DNA from 3 places in the Pantoea phyllosphaerae genome. Region 2 is predicted to be linked to each of the others. Evidence: predicted binding sites of a transcription regulator. Region 2 holds the regulator's gene; each other region holds the start of a gene.

The links. Region 2 encodes PurR, which represses purine synthesis genes. Its sites were predicted from a motif close to CANGCAAACGTTTGCNTG; they were not measured.
Region 1: the regulator PurR is predicted to act here: its motif matches at 1,401-1,418, upstream of ACR6A7_RS01680 (NCS2 family permease).
Region 3: the regulator PurR is predicted to act here: its motif matches at 3,732-3,749, upstream of guaD (guanine deaminase).

Annotation. Positions count from the first base shown of each region.
Region 1 covers NZ_JBPFDE010000001.1:370,765-376,663, reverse strand. Annotated here, with positions in the region: gene ACR6A7_RS01680 (NCS2 family permease) at 1-1,230, opposite strand, end outside; gene ACR6A7_RS01675 (response regulator) at 1,660-2,394, shown strand; gene ACR6A7_RS01670 (ABC transporter substrate-binding protein) at 2,418-3,356, opposite strand; gene ACR6A7_RS01665 (ABC transporter permease subunit) at 3,426-4,406, opposite strand; gene ACR6A7_RS01660 (sugar ABC transporter ATP-binding protein) at 4,420-5,899, opposite strand, start outside.
Region 2 covers NZ_JBPFDE010000023.1:3,571-9,469, forward strand. Annotated here, with positions in the region: gene cfa (cyclopropane fatty acyl phospholipid synthase) at 1-272, opposite strand, end outside; gene punC (purine nucleoside transporter PunC) at 581-1,783, opposite strand; gene punR (DNA-binding transcriptional activator PunR) at 1,904-2,809, shown strand; gene purR (HTH-type transcriptional repressor PurR) at 2,806-3,831, opposite strand; gene cydH (cytochrome bd-I oxidase subunit CydH) at 4,117-4,206, shown strand; gene ACR6A7_RS20225 (C40 family peptidase) at 4,254-5,054, opposite strand; gene ACR6A7_RS20230 (Grx4 family monothiol glutaredoxin) at 5,417-5,752, shown strand; gene rnt (ribonuclease T) at 5,796-5,899, opposite strand, start outside.
Region 3 covers NZ_JBPFDE010000007.1:103,951-109,849, forward strand. Annotated here, with positions in the region: gene hpxO (FAD-dependent urate hydroxylase HpxO) at 1-142, shown strand, start outside; gene dcp (peptidyl-dipeptidase Dcp) at 171-2,219, opposite strand; gene guaD (guanine deaminase) at 2,248-3,591, opposite strand; gene ydfG (bifunctional NADP-dependent 3-hydroxy acid dehydrogenase/3-hydroxypropionate dehydrogenase YdfG) at 3,952-4,698, shown strand; gene ACR6A7_RS11395 (YnfA family protein) at 4,735-5,064, opposite strand; gene ACR6A7_RS11400 (DUF1283 family protein) at 5,196-5,531, shown strand; gene ACR6A7_RS11405 (DUF1161 domain-containing protein) at 5,587-5,883, shown strand.

The DNA of each region.
Region 1 (5,899 bases), on a different contig from region 2:
TTTGGTGCGGCCGCTCAGCAGCTTCACCACCGTCCAGGTGATAAAGCCGAAGGCGATGCCGTTAGCGATAGAGTACGTCAGCGGCATGGTCAGCGCGGTAACGGTGACCGGCGCCGCGGTGGTGATATCTTTCCAGTCGATCTCCGCCAGGCCGGAGGCCATCAGCACCGCGACAAACAGCAGCGCTGGCGCGGTAGCGTAGACCGGCACGCTACCCGCCAGCGGCGAGAAAAACAGCGCCAGCAGGAACAGAATCGCGACCACGACCGCCGTTAAGCCGGTGCGCCCGCCCGCGCTCACGCCCGCTGCGGACTCCACATAGCTGGTGGTCGTCGAGGTACCGAGCAGCGATCCAAACAGCGCCGCGGCGCTATCGGCCACCAGCGCGCGGCCCATTTTCGGGATATTGCCCTGCTCATCCGCCAGTCCGGCGCGTTTCGTGACCCCCAGCAGCGTGCCGGTGTTGTCGAAGACGTCGACAAACAAGAAGGCGAAAATCACGCTGACCAGGCCGACGTTAAAGGCCCCGGCGATATCGAGCTGCATAAAGGTGGGCGCGATAGAGGGCGGTGCGGAGAAGACGCCGGCAAAAGGCGACAGACCGATGCCCATCGAAATAAAGGTGATCAGCAGAATGCCGATCAGCACCGCGCCGGTGACGCGACGCGCCTCCAGCACCACAATGACCACAAAGCCCAGCAGCGCCAGCAGCGGCCCCGGCTTAGTGAGATCGCCCAGCCCCACCAGCGTCGCCGGGTTATCCACCACGATGCCTGCGCCTTCCAGCGCGATCAGCGCGAGAAACAGCCCGATGCCCGCCGCAATGCCGGCGCGCAGCGGCAGCGGAATGCTGGCGATAATCCACTCGCGGATTTTAAAAATCGACAGCGCAAAGAAGATCACCGCCGACAAAAACACTGCGCCCAGCGCGATCTGCCAGGTGTACCCCATATGCAGCACCACGGTATAGGTGAAGAAGGCGTTCAGCCCCATGCCCGGCGCCAGCGCAATCGGATAGTTGGCGATCAATCCCATCAGAACCGAGCCGATCGCCGCCGCCAGGCAGGTGGCAACGAAGACCGCGCCTTTGTCCATTCCAGTGGCGCCCAGAATGCTGGGGTTAACAAACAGGATATAGGCCATCGCCAGGAAGGTGGTGATCCCGGCGACCACCTCGGTGCAGACCGTGGTGTTATGCGCTTTTAGCTTGAACAGTTTTTCTAACATCATCATCTCTCAAGAGCGGAGACGGCACGAATGCGCGTTCTCACTTGCCAGTGTGGGTTACATGCTGATTATTGTGATACCGCACGACGCGCCGCTGCATGCTGACGGCCGCTGTCGTCACGCCTTGAATCTCCATAAGGCCTGAAGACATAGCAATCGCTATGCCAGCCGCAAACGCAATCGTTTACCTTGCCAGGCCTGGCAGTTTATAAGAGAAATCTGAACCAAAAGAAGGCGCGATTATGGTGCATTGCCCCGCTGCCGCGCAATCGTTTTCATCACCTCCTCTGCGCTGCGAAAAAATTCTGCGCCAACGCACGCTTCAGTCACGTCGATGGCGATATCGCTCACGTTTCCATCGCTTGCCAGCGCGGCGAAAAACGCGCCGTGTACAATCTTGTTAACCTTTTTTTAACCCTGAGGTCGCGCTGCATGAAGCCCGCCATTCTGGTTGTCGATGATGATAAGGCCGTCTGCGAACTGCTGCAGGATGTGCTGGATGAACAACAGTTTAGCGTTTACTGCTGCCACTATGGCCGCGACGCGGCCGCGCTGCTGGCGCAGCACGACGACATCGCGCTGGTGATGCTGGATATGATGCTGCCCGATACCAACGGCCTGCTGGTGCTGCAACAGCTACAGCGTCAGCGCCCGGATGTGCTGGTGATCATGCTGACCGGCATGGGCTCCGAAGCGGAAATGGTGGTTGGGCTGGAGATGGGCGCGGATGACTATATCGCCAAGCCTTTCAATCCGCGCGTGGTAGTGGCGAGAGCGCGCGCGGCGCTGCGGCGCGGCGGTCGGCTTATACCGCCGGAGGCGGCGGAGAGCGGCTGGCGCTTTAACGGCTGGCAGCTGGATGAAGCGCGCTGTCAGCTGCTCAATCCGCAGCGCGAAGCGGTGCCGCTGACCCAGGGCGAATATGCGCTGCTGCGCGCGCTGGTACGCCATGCGCGCAAGGTCCTGACGCGCGATCAGCTGCTGGAGCTCACCCACGGTGAAAGCCTTGATGTTTTCGACCGCACCATCGACGTGCTGATTATGCGACTGCGGCGCAAAATTGAAATCAATCCGCATCAGCCCAGCCTGATCCGCACCATTCGCGGCCTCGGCTATGTCTTTTCCGCCGATGTGGCGCGCCCGGAAGCGGTCCGGCTGAGCGCCTGAGAGGCGAACAGCCGGGAACGGTACTATTTCACCGTCCAGCCCTTGTAGCTGCCGACATTGTTGCGATCGATCAGGGTAACCGGGATCAGCACCGGCTTATCCGGCGCCGGTTTGCCCTGCAGAATGTCATAGCCGATCTCGACTGCTTTCGCCGCCATCACCTGTGGATCCTGTGCCGGGGTGGCGACGAACAGCGAATTCTTGCGCTTCAACGCCTCTTCACCATCTGGCGATCCATCGACGCCGACAATAAAGAACTCGTTGCGCTGCGCCTGTTTCGCCGCCAGATCGGCGCCGATGGCGGTCGGATCGTTGATGGCGAACACCGCGTCTACTTTCGGATTGGCCGACAGCAGGCCGGTCATCACTTCCAGCCCGCCTTCACGGCTGCCTTTGGCGTTCTGGTTCCAGGAGAGCAGCTTGATCCCGGGATGGCGTTTCAGTTCGGTCATACAGCCCTCGACGCGGTTCTGCACGGCGGAAACCGGCGGGCCGTTGATGATCAGCACATTACCCTTCTCCTTCAGGCGATCGGAGATGTATTTACAGGCCATCTCGCCCGCCTGGGTGTTGTCGGAGGTAATGGTGGCGTTGGCGCCGTCGGCCGCCACGTCGACCGCCACCACCACAATTCCGGCGTCGCGGGCGCGCTTCACCGCCGGCGCGATGCCTTTGGAATCGGCGGCGTTCAGAATAATCATGTCGACTTTCGCCGCGATAAAGTTATCAATCTGCGCCACCTGCTGGCCCAGATCGTAGCCGCTGGAGACCAGCGTCACGTTGACGTTGTCCCCCGCCAGCTCGTGCGCTTTCTTCTCCGCGCCTTTGGTGATCTGCACGAAAAACGGGTTGGCGAGATCGCCGACGGTGACGCCGATGGACTTGAGATCTTTCGCCTGGGCGAAGGTGCCGCTGAACAGCGTTGCCGCCAGCAGCCCGGTTACGATCGGATTAAAACGCATAGACCTTCTCCTGCTGTTATTAGAATCGCCAACGGCTGAATGGCGTAGGGTAAAAAAGGGGCGCCGCGTTCAGGAGACGTGGTGCCGGGTGCGATATTTGTCGATCAGCACCGCAATAATGATCACCGCGCCTTTGATCACCAGCTGCCAGAAATAGGAGACCCCCATTAGCGTCATGCCGTTATTCAGCGTGGCGATAATCAGCGCGCCGATCAGCGTGCCGGTAATGGTGCCGATGCCGCCGACGAAGCTGGTGCCGCCGAGGATCACCGCGGCGATGGCGTCCAGTTCATAGCCGACGCCGAGATTGCCGTTGGCGCTATAGAGGCGCGACGCCGACATCAGCCCGCCTAATCCGGAAAGCAGCCCGCTCATGGCGTAGACGAACACCAGCACCGCGCCGACTTTGATGCCGGTCAGCCGCGCCGCCTGCATATTGCCGCCCACCGCGTAGATATGAACGCCCAGCGTGGTGCGGCGCAGGATAAACCAGCAGACGGCGATGACGGCGAAGGCGATAACGATCAGCCAGGGCACCGGGCCGAGATAGCCGTTGCCTATCCACTCGAAGCTGATATCGGAGTTAATTACCGTGGTGCCGTTCGCCAGCAGATAGGCGGCGCCGCGCAGCGCCGTATAGGTGCCGAGGGTGACGATAAAGGGTGGCAGCCCGGCCCAGGCGACCAGAATGCCGTTGAACAGCCCCATCACCAGGCCTGCGCCGAGCGCCATGGGGATGGTCATACCGGCGAGCATCGGATCGAGCGAGGCGACCATCGCCACTACCGCCGTGGTGCCGAGCATCGATCCCACCGAGAGGTCGATGCCGCCAGTGAGGATGACAAAGGTCATACCGGCCGCCAGCACGATATTAATTGAGGCCTGCCGGGTAATATTAAGCAGGTTGCCCTCGGTGAAGAAGTTCGGCGCGACAAAGCCGAACACCACCACAATCAGCACCAGGATCGGCAGAATGCCGACGGTTTGCAGCATGTCGCCTGTCAGCGCCCGCTTAACGGTGGGCGGTTTCGCCCGCGTGGTCTCAGTCATCGCTCTCGTCTCCTTATCTTTCCAGCGGCGAGGCGCTGTGCGCCCCGGTGGCCAGCGTCATAATGTTTTCCTGGCTGATCCGATCGCTATCCAGCTCCCCTGCGATAGCGCCTTCGCGCATCACGTACACCCGATCGCTCATGCCGACCACCTCCGGCAGCTCGCTGGAGATCATCAGGATCGCCACGCCCTGCTGCGCCATCTGATTCATCATGCGGTAGATCTCGCTTTTGGCGCCGACGTCGACGCCGCGCGTCGGCTCATCGAGTATCAGGATGCGGGGCCCGATGGATACCCAGCGTGAAATCAGCAGCTTCTGCTGGTTGCCGCCGGAGAGGCCGCCCGCCCGCACCTGGGCATGGGGCACGCGAATATTGAGCGTGGCGATGGCGTCGCCGGCGATCTGTCGGCCTTTGCGCCGGTTAAGCAGCCCGTAGCTGGCGTCGCGCTCCAGCGTCGCCATCACAATGTTCTCCTGTGCCGCCATCTCCAGAAACAGCCCCTGCTCTTTGCGGTTTTCGGTGAGGAAACCGATGCCGCGCGCAATGGCGTCGCGCGGCGAGTGGATAGTCACCTGCTGCCCGTCGATCCAGATCTCGCCGCCGCGGGGTTGACGCACGCCGAAAATCAGCTGCGCCAGCTCGCTGCGCCCGGCGCCCACCAGCCCCGCCAGCCCGACGATTTCGCCGGCGCGCACCGCCAGGCTGCTCGGCCGCACTTTGCCGCCGTCGGTCAGGTGATTGACCGCCAGACGAATGTCGCCAAACGGAATGGTGCGATCCTTATTAAACAGGTCGCTCAGCGGACGGCCGACCATCATGCGCACCAGCTCGCTGGCATTCAGGGTGTCGCGTGTCAGGCTGCCGACATACTGCCCGTCGCGCAGCACGCTGACGCGGTCAGAGAGCTCATAGACTTCTGCCATACGGTGGCTGATATAGATAATCGCCATCCCCTCCGCGCTCAGGCGCTTAATCAGCGCGAAAAGCTGCTCGGTTTCGCGGTTGCTCAGCGCGGCGGTGGGCTCGTCCATCACCAGAATGCGGCTATTGCGATGCAGCGCACGCGCAATCTCCACCTGCTGCTGTTCGGCAATGCTGAGGCGGCTGACGCGGTCGGTGGCGCTAAACTGCGCGCCGAGCCGATCGATCACCTGCTGCGCCTCTTCCGCCATCTGGCGACGCCGAACCAGCCCGCCGCGCGCGATTTCGCTGCCGAGAAAGATGTTCTCCGCCACCGTCAGGTTGGGCGCCAGGTTGATCTCCTGATAGATCAGCGTGATGCCTGCCGCCAGCGCCTCTTTGGGCCCCTTAATAGCACAGGGCTGGCCGTCGATCAGGATCTCGCCGCTGGTGGCGCTGTAGGCGCCAGCAAGGATCTTCATCAGGGTGCTCTTGCCCGCGCCGTTTTCGCCCATCAGCGCGTGGATCTCCCCGGCATAGATCGTGAGGTCGACCCCTTTCAGCGCATAGAACTGGCCAAATCGCCGCGTA
Region 2 (5,899 bases):
TGGTGCGGCAACTGCTGGTCCAGCTTGTGCTTTAGCACGCGGTGAAAAAACATATCCAGCCGTTCGCACTCCCACCAGCCATCCATATAAGCTTCGCCAAGACCAAGTGAGCCTTCCTGAATCACGCGCTTAAAAAAGTCAGGCTGTTTAACCTGAATATCCCAGGGGCGGCTGCCGTTGATTTCGATGTCCGCTTTTTCCAGCATTTCGTGGACAATGCGATACCAGTGGTTTTCTTCAAGGCTCACTTCTTCTATTAACGATGAACTCATAGCTTCTCCATCACCTGTCCGCGTTGAACCTGAGAAAAAGAATAGTCAATTTCTCAAGTCCTGTGAGAAATGTCACGGATTGCTCCGTGCGCCTGATATCCGACGTTTTACAGAGGATTGGATCTAAAAATCGGGGTCTGACGCAGCAGGAAACGCGCGCGCAGTCACCATCCGGGCGATAAGCCTCGCCTAATAATAGAACAATTATGTTATTGATTTGTTGCAGATTTATTGACCCGATTGAGTATATGCTCAACCAGGTCAGTATTCAACGACTTATTGTTAGGGCGCTAACTATAAAAGTTGCCTTAGTGATTATCCTGGCAGGGAGTGGTAACGCGGACAATATCCATTTGTGCGCTGGCGCGTCGCTGCCAGACGTAGCCCGCTATCGCCAGCGCGATAGTGGCGACCATAATCAGCGTAGTCATCAGCAGCGGCTGTTGTAAACCTGCGGAGACCGCGAGGCTGGCAAGGAAGCAGAGGCCAAGCTGCAGGGTATTCTGCAGCGCCGCGGCTTTACCGGTGGCGTGCGGGAAGGGCAGCAGCGCATTCGACACCACGATTGGGTAGATCGCGCCGTTCGCCAGCGCCATGCCGCAGAAGGGCGCAAGCAGGGCAATCAGGTTGTGGCTTCCGCCGAGGGCCACGGCGAACAGCGTCGCCACGCTCAGGCTGTAAAGCGCCAGCAGCAACGGGAGGAGCTGCGCGCCACCAAAACGGTTGAGCAGCGCGCGGCAGCCAAATCCGCCCAGCAGAAAGGCGATGGTTTGCGGAATATAGCTCAGGCCGATATCCGCCGGCGTCAGGCCTGCATCGGCGAGAATAAAGGGCGAACCGGTCAGCCAGGCGAAAAAGCTGGCGGAGCAGGCGGCATAGATCAATACGTTGCCGCCATAGACGCCGGAGCGCAGCAGCGAGAAAAAGCCGGGCTGCTCGCTCGCCTCTTTGGCCGCCGGGCGGCTGGCGGGCAGGCGCAGCGTGACCAGCATCAGCGCCACGCCGGTCAGCGTCAGCACCAGAAAGATCGAACGCCAGTGAAAATGGCTAATCAGCCAGGCGCCGAGCAGCGGCGCCAGCGCGGGCGAAAGCGCCACCAGCGGCATAATGGTGGCGAACACCTTATTAGCGCGCGCGCGTGGGTAGCGATCTACCACCAGCGCCTGCCAGCTCACCGCCGCGGCGCAGACGCCGATGGCCTGAACAAAGCGCAGCGCCAGCATCAGCACCGCATTCTCCACCCACAGCATGCCGGCGCAGCCAAGCGCGAATAACCCCAGCCCCATCAGCAGAACCGGTTTGCGGCCGATGCGGTCGGAAAGCGGGCCCCAGAAAAGCTGGCCGATGGCGAAGCCCGCCAGGAAGAGGCTCATACTGGCGCTGATAATGCCGGGCGAGGTATTAAAGCTGATCTGCATCGCGCCGAAGGCGGGCAGATACATATCGGTCGCCAGAAAGCCCAGCATGCTGAGCAGAGCGAGGTAGGGCAGAAATCCTTTTGATGACAGCATGATTTTTACTCTCATATTTCGACAGGCAGGTTAAACGCGGCAGAGTGTAAAAGGGTGCGCCCGTTACTGTGAAACGTTAATATTTGCAGAGTGCTGTGAAAATTTTTGAAAGGAAAAAGCATGTGGTCCGAATATACGCTTGAGGTGGTAGACGCCGTGGCGCGCACCGGCAGTTTCAGCGCCGCCGCGCAGGAGCTGCATCGCGTGCCCTCTGCCGTCAGCTATACGGTGCGTCAGCTGGAAACCTGGCTGGCGGTGCCGCTGTTTGAGCGACAGCATCGCGACGTGGCGTTGACCGCCGCTGGCGAGCATTTTGTGCGTGAAGGGCGCGAGGTTATCAAAAAAATGCTCGCCACCCGCAGGCAGTGCCAGCAGCTGGCTAACGGCTGGCGCGGGCAGCTTAGCATCGCCGTCGATCGCATTGTGAAGCTGCCGCGCAGCCGCCAGCTGGTGACTGATTTCTATCGCCACTTTCCCGATATGGAACTGCACATCAGCTATGAGGTGTTTAACGGCGTCTGGGACGCGCTGGCCGACGGGCGCGTTGAGGTGGCGATCGGCGCCACTCAGGCGATCCCGGTCGGCGGGCGCTTCTCCTTTCGCGATATGGGGGCGCTGAACTGGCGCTGCGTCGTGGCGCGCCACCATCCGCTGACGCACCAGCCGCAGCTCGACGACGATGCGCTGCGCGCCTGGCCATCGCTGGTGCTGGAGGATACCTCGCGCGCGCTGCCGCGCCGCATGACCTGGACGCTGGACAACCAGCGGCGTCTGGTGGTGCCGGACTGGCAGGCGGGGCTGGCGTGCGTACTGGATGGCTTATGCGTGGCGATGATGCCGGGCCATCTGGCGCGGCCGCTGCTGGATAAGGGCGAGCTGGCAGAGCTGGCGCTGCCTGCGCCTTTTCCGGAAAGCCCCTGCTGCGTGAGCTGGTCGGAGGCGCACGCATCGCCGGCGCTCAGCTGGCTGCTCAGCTATCTCGGCGATGCGCAAACGCTCAACCAGGAGTGGTTAAGCGAGGATTAACGGCGATAGTCGCGGAACGGGCCGTCGCCGACTGAGCGGCGCTCAATCAGCGTAGGACGCACTTCGATGGTCTGCGACACTTCGCGTTTGCTGGTAATGCGATCGAGCAGCATCTCCAGCGCCTTCTCGCCCAGTTCGGCTTTCGGCTGATGCACGGTGGTCAGCGCCGGCGTGAAGTAGCGCGCGTTGCGCACATTGTCATAGCCGATCACCGAAATATCCTGCGGCACGCGCAGGCCCATCTCGTCGGCGGCGCAGATCGCGCCCATCGCCATAATATCGCCGCCGCAGAAGATCGCCGTCGGGCGCTGCTTCTGCTGCAGGATCTGCTGCATCGCCTGGTAGCCCGACTCCGGCTCGAAATCGCCCTGTACGATCCACTCGGGACGCACCGAGATGCCCGCTTCCTCCAGCGCTTGCAAAAAGCCCGCGTGGCGTCCGCCGCCGGTGTTGCGCTCCAGCTGGCCAGGAATCGCTCCGATATCGCGATGGCCGCGTTCAATCAGATAGCGTCCCGCCAGATAGCCGCCCTGAAAAGCGTTGTCGAGCACGGTGTCGGTAAAGTCGCCGCGCGATTCACCCCAGTCCATCACCACCATCGGAATATTGCGGTTCTCTTCCAGCATCTTCAGCAGATCGTCCGGATACTCGGAGCACATGACCAGCAGGCCGTCGACGCGCTTCTGCGCCATCATCGACAGATAGGCGCGCTGCTTCTGCAGATCGTTGTGGGCGTTGCCGAGAATTAAGGTATAGCCCCGCTCGAAGCAGTGATGCTCAACCGCTTCGATGATTTCCGCAAAATAGGGGGCTTCGCTGGAGGTAGCCAGCAGCCCCAGCGTTTTGGTGTGGTTAACCTTCAGGCTGCGCGCCACAGCGCTGGGCGAATAGTGTAATTCCTGAATCGCCTGCCAGACGGCGTTGCGCGTCTCTTCCGCAACGAAGCGCGTTTTATTGATCACGTGAGAAACGGTGGTGGTGGAGACACCCGCGCGCTTCGCGACATCTTTGATTGTTGCCATTAAAAAGAGACTCCAGAACTTATCAATAAGCTACTGATAAGCATAATGTTAAACGTTTGCGTCCGCTAAGAGAGTTTTCTGTTAATTCGCTACAGTTTTTGTCGGTGAAATACTCACTGGGCAGGACAAAACAGGGGCTGTTGCGTGCGAACGGCACGGGCGTTGCGTCAGTTGCGCAACAGAGCCGGGGATTCTAACAAGGCTTGCGGGATAAAACGAGATTTTTACCGGCAACTATGGGAAAATCACACAAGACCCTGACAATTGTAAGGATAAGGAGAGGTAATGAGCACCGATTTAAAACTGGCGTTGATGACCACCGGCGCGGCACTGCTGATGATTGTGGCCTTTAGTTTTACCGCCGTCATGCACTAACAGACAGCCATAAAAAAACCGGGATTATCCCGGTTTTTTTATGGCGCTTAGCGAATGGTTTTCGGCGTCATCACCCGGCGCGCGCCGATGTAGTGACGCTGCCAGTAATCATCCGAAAGCCCGCTAATCTGGATATCTTTACCAGTGCGCGGCGACTGAATGAATTTGCCGTTGCCGAGATAAACCCCGACGTGGTCAGCGGTGCCGCGGCCGTTGATGCGAAAGAAGACCAGATCGCCTTTCTCCAGCGACTCGCGCTTCACCGGCGCAGCGTCGCGCAGATGGTACATTTCGTTGGCGGTGCGCGGAATTCTGAATTTTACCAGGTCTTTATAGGCGTACCAGACGAGGCCGCTGCAGTCGAAACCGGTGTGCGGTGACGTACCGCCCCACTGATAAGGTTTGCCGAGCTGACCCATCAGCTTGGTCATCGCCGTTTCGCGTGCTTTCTGGTAGCGCAGGCGATGGGACTTGCTCATTTTGAGGGTGGAAGTGGCGTCGGCATCCAGCGGCGTGAGAGGAGTGGCTTTTGCGGTGGTCAGCGTGCGCTGGCGGCCATAGCGTTTGCGAGAGGATTTCAGGGTTTTTTTCGTGTCGGCGGCGGAAGCGGAAAGCTTAGCCGTTTCAATCTTCTTCTGCTTTTTCAGTTTGAGTTTTTGCGCAGTAGAAGAGCGCGCTTTTTTCGCGCTGGTTTTGACCGGTCGCCGTTTGCGGCGCTCATCTTCGCGCGCGCTTTTTTTCTCTGCCTTGTGCAGGCTGGCGTTAACCGGCGCTTGCGGCGAAGCCGAAGCGATGTTCATGAACAGCTGCGCGAAAGCTAATATAAAGAGCGTAATCAGTAATCGCATAGTCCGGTTACAGGGTTAGCGGTTACGACAACAGGCCGTAACGAGGTTAGAAAAATCTGATCGGAGATCAGCGCCGGGGCCATTCTAAGCCAGGTTTTTTTCAAAAGTTAAGCCATTTTTCTATTAAACTGTTACAGGGTTGCAGTTGGGTTTAAAATAAGCAATTTCAGCGGCTTATAGCAGCAAAGTTATTACCAGATATGAACAGCTTAAGTTTTGATTATCGTCAGAAAAAATCAGATCTTTACTAAAGAACTTAACAAACATGGCGGTTTCACCCGACAAGCGAGAAATTGTCGTTTTCAGGGACGGGGCGAAGTCGCTACAATAAACAAACACGAAGTAGGGAATTAAGGAAGGCAATTATGAGTACTGTAGAAAAAATTCAGCGCCAGATCGCAGAAAACCCGGTCCTGCTGTATATGAAAGGCTCGCCGAAACTGCCAAGCTGCGGTTTCTCTGCACAGGCGGTGCAGGCGCTCTCTGCCTGCGGTGAGCGCTTTGCTTACGTGGATATTCTGCAGAACCCTGATATTCGCGCCGAGCTGCCGAAATATGCCAACTGGCCGACCTTCCCGCAGCTGTGGGTAGACGGTGAACTGGTTGGCGGCTGCGATATTATCGTCGAGATGTTCCAGCGCGGCGAACTGCAGTCGCTGATTAAAGAGACAGCAGAAAAGCACAAAGAAGCGGAATAAAAATCCGCGCAATTGAAAAGGCCGACGCAAGTCGGCCTTTTTTTTACGCCTGCTCCGGCGCCGTTTCCGCGTCGTCGCTCGCTGCCATCGGCAGCGGCCAGCCGCCCAGCCGTTTCCAGCGGTTTACCAGCTCGCAGAACAGCGTTG
Region 3 (5,899 bases), on a different contig from region 2:
GAAAGCGCGCAAGCGCTGCGACGTGACCCACGGCAAAGATCCCGCAGCGACCGCGGCCTGGTATCAGGAACTGCGTCAGGAAACCGGCGAACGCGTGCTGGCGGGCATGTGCGAAACCATTGAGGGCGGCCCGCTGGGATAAAAAAAGCGGGCATTGCGCCCGCTAAAGGTTAGTCGGCCAGGCCGCGATTTTTCAGCATCGGCTCCAGCTGCGGTTCACCGCCGCGCCAGTTCTCATAGAGCTGTTTCAAATCGCTGCTGTTGCCGCGCGACAGGATCATCTGGCGGAAACGGTCGCCGTTCTCGCGCGACAGGCCGCCATTCTCCACAAACCACTGATAGCCGTCGTCTGCCAGCATCTGTGTCCAGATATAGGCGTAATAACCGGCCGCGTAGCCACCGCCCCAGATATGCTGGAAATAGCTGGAGCGATAGCGCGGCGGCACGGCCTTCAGCGCCAGGTTGTCGCTCTGCAGCGCCTGCTGCTCAAAGCCCTCTACCGACTGCGGCGTCTCGCCGACGGCAACGCTGTGCCAGTGCAGATCCAGCAGCGCAGCGGCCAGCAGCTCACTCATGTCGTAGCCTTTGTTAAACCGGCTGGCGCGCACGATCTTCTGGTGCAGCGCCTCCGGCATCGCCTCGCCGCTCTGATAGTGACGCGCATAGTTAAGGAACACCAGCGGCTCACTCGCCCAGTGCTCATTGAACTGCGAGGGAAACTCGACGAAGTCGCGCGGCGTCGCGGTGCCGGAGAGACTCGGATAGCGCTGGGTGGCGAACAGCCCGTGCAGCGTATGGCCGAACTCATGGAACAGGGTTATGACCTCGTCCCAGCTGAGCAGCGCGGGTTCGCCTTTCGGCGGTCGGGTGTAGTTGCAGACGTTGTAGATCACCGGACGCGTCGCCAGCAGCCTTGACTGGTTGACGAGGTTGCTCATCCACGCGCCACCGCCTTTATTGTCGCGCTTAAAGTAGTCGGTATAGAACAGCGCCAGCGGCGCGTCGTCGACATCGAAGATCTCATAAACGCGCACGTCGGGATGGTAGACCGGCAGATCGTGACGCTCGCTGACACGGATGCCGTAAAGCTGGTTCGCCGCCCAAAACACCCCTTTCTCCAGCACGTTGTTAAGCTCGAAATAGGGGCGAATTTCGCTTTCATCGAGATCGTACTGCGCTTTGCGCACCTGCTCGGCATAGAAGCTCCAGTCCCAGGCGGCCAGGGTAAAGTCGCCCTGCTGCTGGTCGATAATCTGCTGGATGGCGGCCGCTTCGCGTTCGGCGCGCGCCCGCGCGGCCGGAACAATATGACGCATAAAGGCGAACGCCGCGTCGGGAGTTTTTGCCATCTGATCCTGCAGCTGCCATTCGGCGAAGCTGGCGAAGCCGAGCAGCTGCGCCTGCTGCGCGCGCACCTGAGCCAGCTCCAGCACCAGCGCGCGGGTATCGTTTTCATCGCCCTTCTCGCTGCGGCCGACCGAGGCGGCGAACAGCGCCTGGCGCGTCGCGCGCGAACGCAATGCCTGCAGCGCTGGCTGCTGAGTGGTATTCTGCAGCACCAGCAGCCAGGCGTTCTCCAGCCCGCGCGCCTGCGCCGCCGCCTGCGCCACCGCTAGATCGGCCGGACTCAGGCCCGCCAGCGCCTCGGCGTGCTGCACTACCAGCCCGCCCGCTTTGGTCGCGGCCAGCAGCTTATTGGTAAAGCGCGTGCTGAGGCGCGCCGCCTGCTGGTTGAGCGCCTTAAGCCGCTGTTTAGCCCCTTCCTCCAGACTGGCACCCGACAGCTGATAGTGCTGCCAGGTCACCTCCACCAGCCGCAGCGATTCCGGATCGAGCGCCAGGGTCTCGCGCTGCTGATAGAGAGCGTCAAGGCGGGCGAACAGCGCGCTGTTCAGGACAATCTCGTCGTTGAGCGCGGTCAGCTGCGGCGCGATCTCTTCATCGACCTGTTGCAGATAATCGCTGGTATTGGCGGAGGTCATGGCGCCGAAGACCAGGTTAACGCGTTCAAGCAGCTGTCCGCTGCGCTCCAGCGCCTCAAAGGTGTTGGCAAAGGTGGGCGTCTCCGGATTTTGCGCAATCGCCTGCACCTCTTTACGCTTCTCCTCGATGCCCGCCAGCAGCGCAGGCAGAAAGTCCGCTTCCTGAATCTGATCAAACGGCGGCGCCTGCCAGGGCAGCGTGCTTACCTGAAAAAACGGATTTTGTCTGACGTTCATGCCTCGCTCCTGATTACCGTGCAAAAAACTATCCTGGCAGGTTGCCGCGCTCGCAACAACTCGCTTTCGCCTCGTCGCGCCGCCATACCGCGCGTCCGTTAACCCAGGTCTGGGCGATATTGCGATCGTCGCCCAGCGTCATCAGGACAAACAGCCGCTCCCAGATATCTTTACTGTTGCTGATGCGCAGCCGCTGCAGCGGCGAGACGGCCAGATCCAGCACCACAAAATCCGCCTCTTTGCCGGGCGCAAAGTTGCCGATGTGCGGGTGCAGATCCAGCGCGTGCGCGCCGCCAAGCGTGGCGTGGTAGAACGCCTCTGCCGCACTGAGCCGATACTGCTGCAGCTGCCCGACCTTGTAGGCCTCACCCAGCGTCTGCAGCATATTGAAGGTGGTGCCCGCGCCGACGTCGGTACCGATGCCGATCCTGACCCCCTGCTGCCAGCTGCGATTGAGGTTAAACAGTCCGCTGCCGAGAAACAGGTTCGAGGTCGGGCAGAAGGCGATGGCGGAATCGGTGTCATGCAGACACTGCCACTCATGATCCTCCAGATGCAGGCAGTGCGCGAACAGGCTGCGTCGTCCGGTGAGCTGATGGCGATGATAAACATCCAGATAGCCATCATGCTGCGGAAACAGCGACTTCACCCAGGCGACCTCCTGCGGGTTTTCGCTCAAATGAGTATGCAGCCAGACGTCGGGATACTCCTGACGCAGCTGACGCACCTTTTCAAGCAGCGCTGGCGTCGAGGTGGGGGCAAAGCGCGGCGTCAGCGCGTAGCTGAGCCGACCGCGCCCGTGCCAGCGTTCAATTAGCGCCCGCGTGTCGGCATAGCTCTGCTCCGGCGTCTCCAGCAGGGCGTCCGGCGCATGGCGATCCATCATCACCTTGCCAGCGATTAGCCGCATAGCGAGCGCGTCGGCGGCGCTGAACAGCGCCTCCACCGACTGGGGATGCACCGTGCCGAATACCAGCGCGCTGGTGGTGCCATTCGCCAGCAGCTGCTGCAGAAAAAAGGCGGACATGGCGGCGGCGTGGTCGGCGCAGTGATACTGGCTTTCCACCGGAAAAGTATAGTGGCTGAGCCACTGCAGCAGCTGCTCGCCGTAGGCGCCGATCATCTCGGTCTGCGGATAGTGGATATGGGTGTCGACAAAGCCTGGCACAATCAGGTGGCCGCGCAGATCGATAAGATCGTCTGGCACCTGCGGCCGCCTCTCCCAGGCATGCAGCCCGACGATGCGCCCTTCCTCCAGCAGCAGCACGCCATCGTCGATATAGCGCGCCTGCGCCATAATCGCCTCGGGCTGCCGCGCCACATCGGTAAAATCAAAAAAGCTGGCGCGAATGGCCGTCAGGGGGGATGTCATACGCTTTCCTTTTCCGTACACAGGGAGTTAACCGTTAATAGCGTGGCGATAAAGTGCAACCTGCATGCCAGAACCTCCTGCCTGTTCAATATGTTATGTAAAAAAGGCATTTTTGCCACGGCGAGAAAAACGGTATCGTATGCGCAACCGGTTGCTTCCCTGGCAAGATAACCGCGCTGAAAACAGGCCGTGGAGATTGCGCGCGCCGCTGCCCGTCTTTGGTGCAGCGCGCGCCAGAATAGCGCAGCGCAACGCCCGCAACATTCCTTTACGGCCCGCGCGTGCTTTTGTTGCGCAGCCGCGGCGCTGAAGTGGTATGGTGACAACAGGTCAACTGAAAACGTGTTAAGGAACAGTGAGATGATTATTTTTGTTACCGGCGCGACGGCCGGTTTTGGTCAAAGTATCACCCGCCGATTCATTGAAACAGGTCATAAGGTGATTGCCAGCGGCCGCCGTGCCGAACGTCTGCAGGCGCTGAAAGAGGAGCTGGGTGAGAACCTCTATCCCCTACAGCTCGACGTGCGCAACCGCGCCGCGATCGAGGAAGCGGTCGCCTCGCTGCCCGCCGAGTGGCGCAATATCGACGTACTGGTGAATAACGCCGGACTGGCGCTTGGCATCGAGCCGGCGCATCGCGCCAGCGTCGACGACTGGGAAAATATGATTGACACCAACACCAAAGGGCTGGTCTTTATGACCCGCGCCCTGCTGCCGGATATGGTGGCGCGCAACGTCGGCCACATTATCAATATCGGCTCCGTCGCCGGCAGCTGGCCTTACGCGGGCGGCAACGTTTACGGCGCGACCAAAGCCTTTGTGCGCCAGTTTAGCCTCAACCTGCGTACCGACCTGCACGGCACGGCGCTACGCGTAACCGATATTGAGCCCGGCCTGGTCGGCGGCACCGAGTTCTCTAACGTGCGCTTTAAAGGCGACGATGAAAAAGCGGATAAGGTTTACGAAGGCGCGACGGCGCTGACGGCGGAGGATGTCACCGAGGCGGTGTACTGGGTCGCGACGCTGCCGAAGCATGTCAATATCAACACCCTGGAGATGATGCCGGTGAGCCAGACGCAGGCTGGCCTGAAAGTGCACAAGCCCTGACGGCGCCTGAGGCCAGCCCGCCGGGCTGGTCTCCTCTCAGGCGCGCCCCCAGCCCGCCACGATAATCAGCATGCCGCAAAACGCCACCAGCGCCCCACTCCAGTCCCAGGCGCTGAGCCTCACGCCGTCCACCACCCGCAGCCATAACAGCGCGGTCAGCACGTAAACCCCACCGTAGGCCGCATAGACGCGCCCGCTCGCCGCCGGATGCAGCGTCAGCAGCCAGACAAAGGCGGTCAGGCTCAGGGCGGCAGGCAACAACAGCCAGACGGAGCCGTTCTTTTTCAGCCAGAGCCAGGGTAAAAAGCAGCCGACAATCTCTGCGATGGCGGTGAGAAAAAAGAGCAGCGCGGTTTTGATCAGCATGGGATCCTCTCGCAAAGATAAACCGATCGCCCACCACTGGTGAGCAAATAAAGCGCGATGATATACTATGCCTCGTCTGCCGCAACCCTGAACCATCCCTGCGCGCCAGGCATTAACCGAAGGAAAAGACGATGAAAAAATGGTTTCCGACCCTGTTCGCCGCGCTGCTCGCCAGCAGTGCGATGCTGACCGCCGTGCAGGCCAGCGCCAATACCAGCCGTCTGATTATTGAAGATGGCAATAATGCCGCCAGTAATGAGGCCGCGCGCCAGAGCAAAGAGCAATGGAATGACACGCAACGGCTGCGCCATAAGGTGAACTCCCGCGTAGAGAAAGAGTTCGATAAAGCAGATCGCGCCTTCGATACCCGCGACGCCTGCGAAAAGAGCTATAACGTCAACGCTTACTGGGAAGCCAATACCCTGCGCTGTCTCGATCGCCGCACCGGCCGACCGGTCGCGCCCTGATTTTTTCTACGGGCTGCTATAGTCAGTAAGGTTCACTACGCAAAAGGAGAAGGTGATGAAGAAACAGACCGGAATGTTAATCGCAACTTTACTGGCGCTGCCGATGCTGGCGCACGCCTCCTGCGAGTCCGTGAAAGCGGACATCAGCCAGAAAATCATTCAGAACGGCGTCCCGGAATCGGGTTTTTCGCTGGATATCGTGCCTAACGATCAGGTCGACCAGGCGGGCGGCCAGGTCGTGGGCCATTGCGAAAACGACACGCAGAAAATCGTTTATAAGCGCGTGGGACGCGGCGACGAAGGCAGCGTGCCTGACAGCGCAGGCAGCTCGCAGGATGCGCCAGCGCAGTAAGCTTACGCTGCTGCCA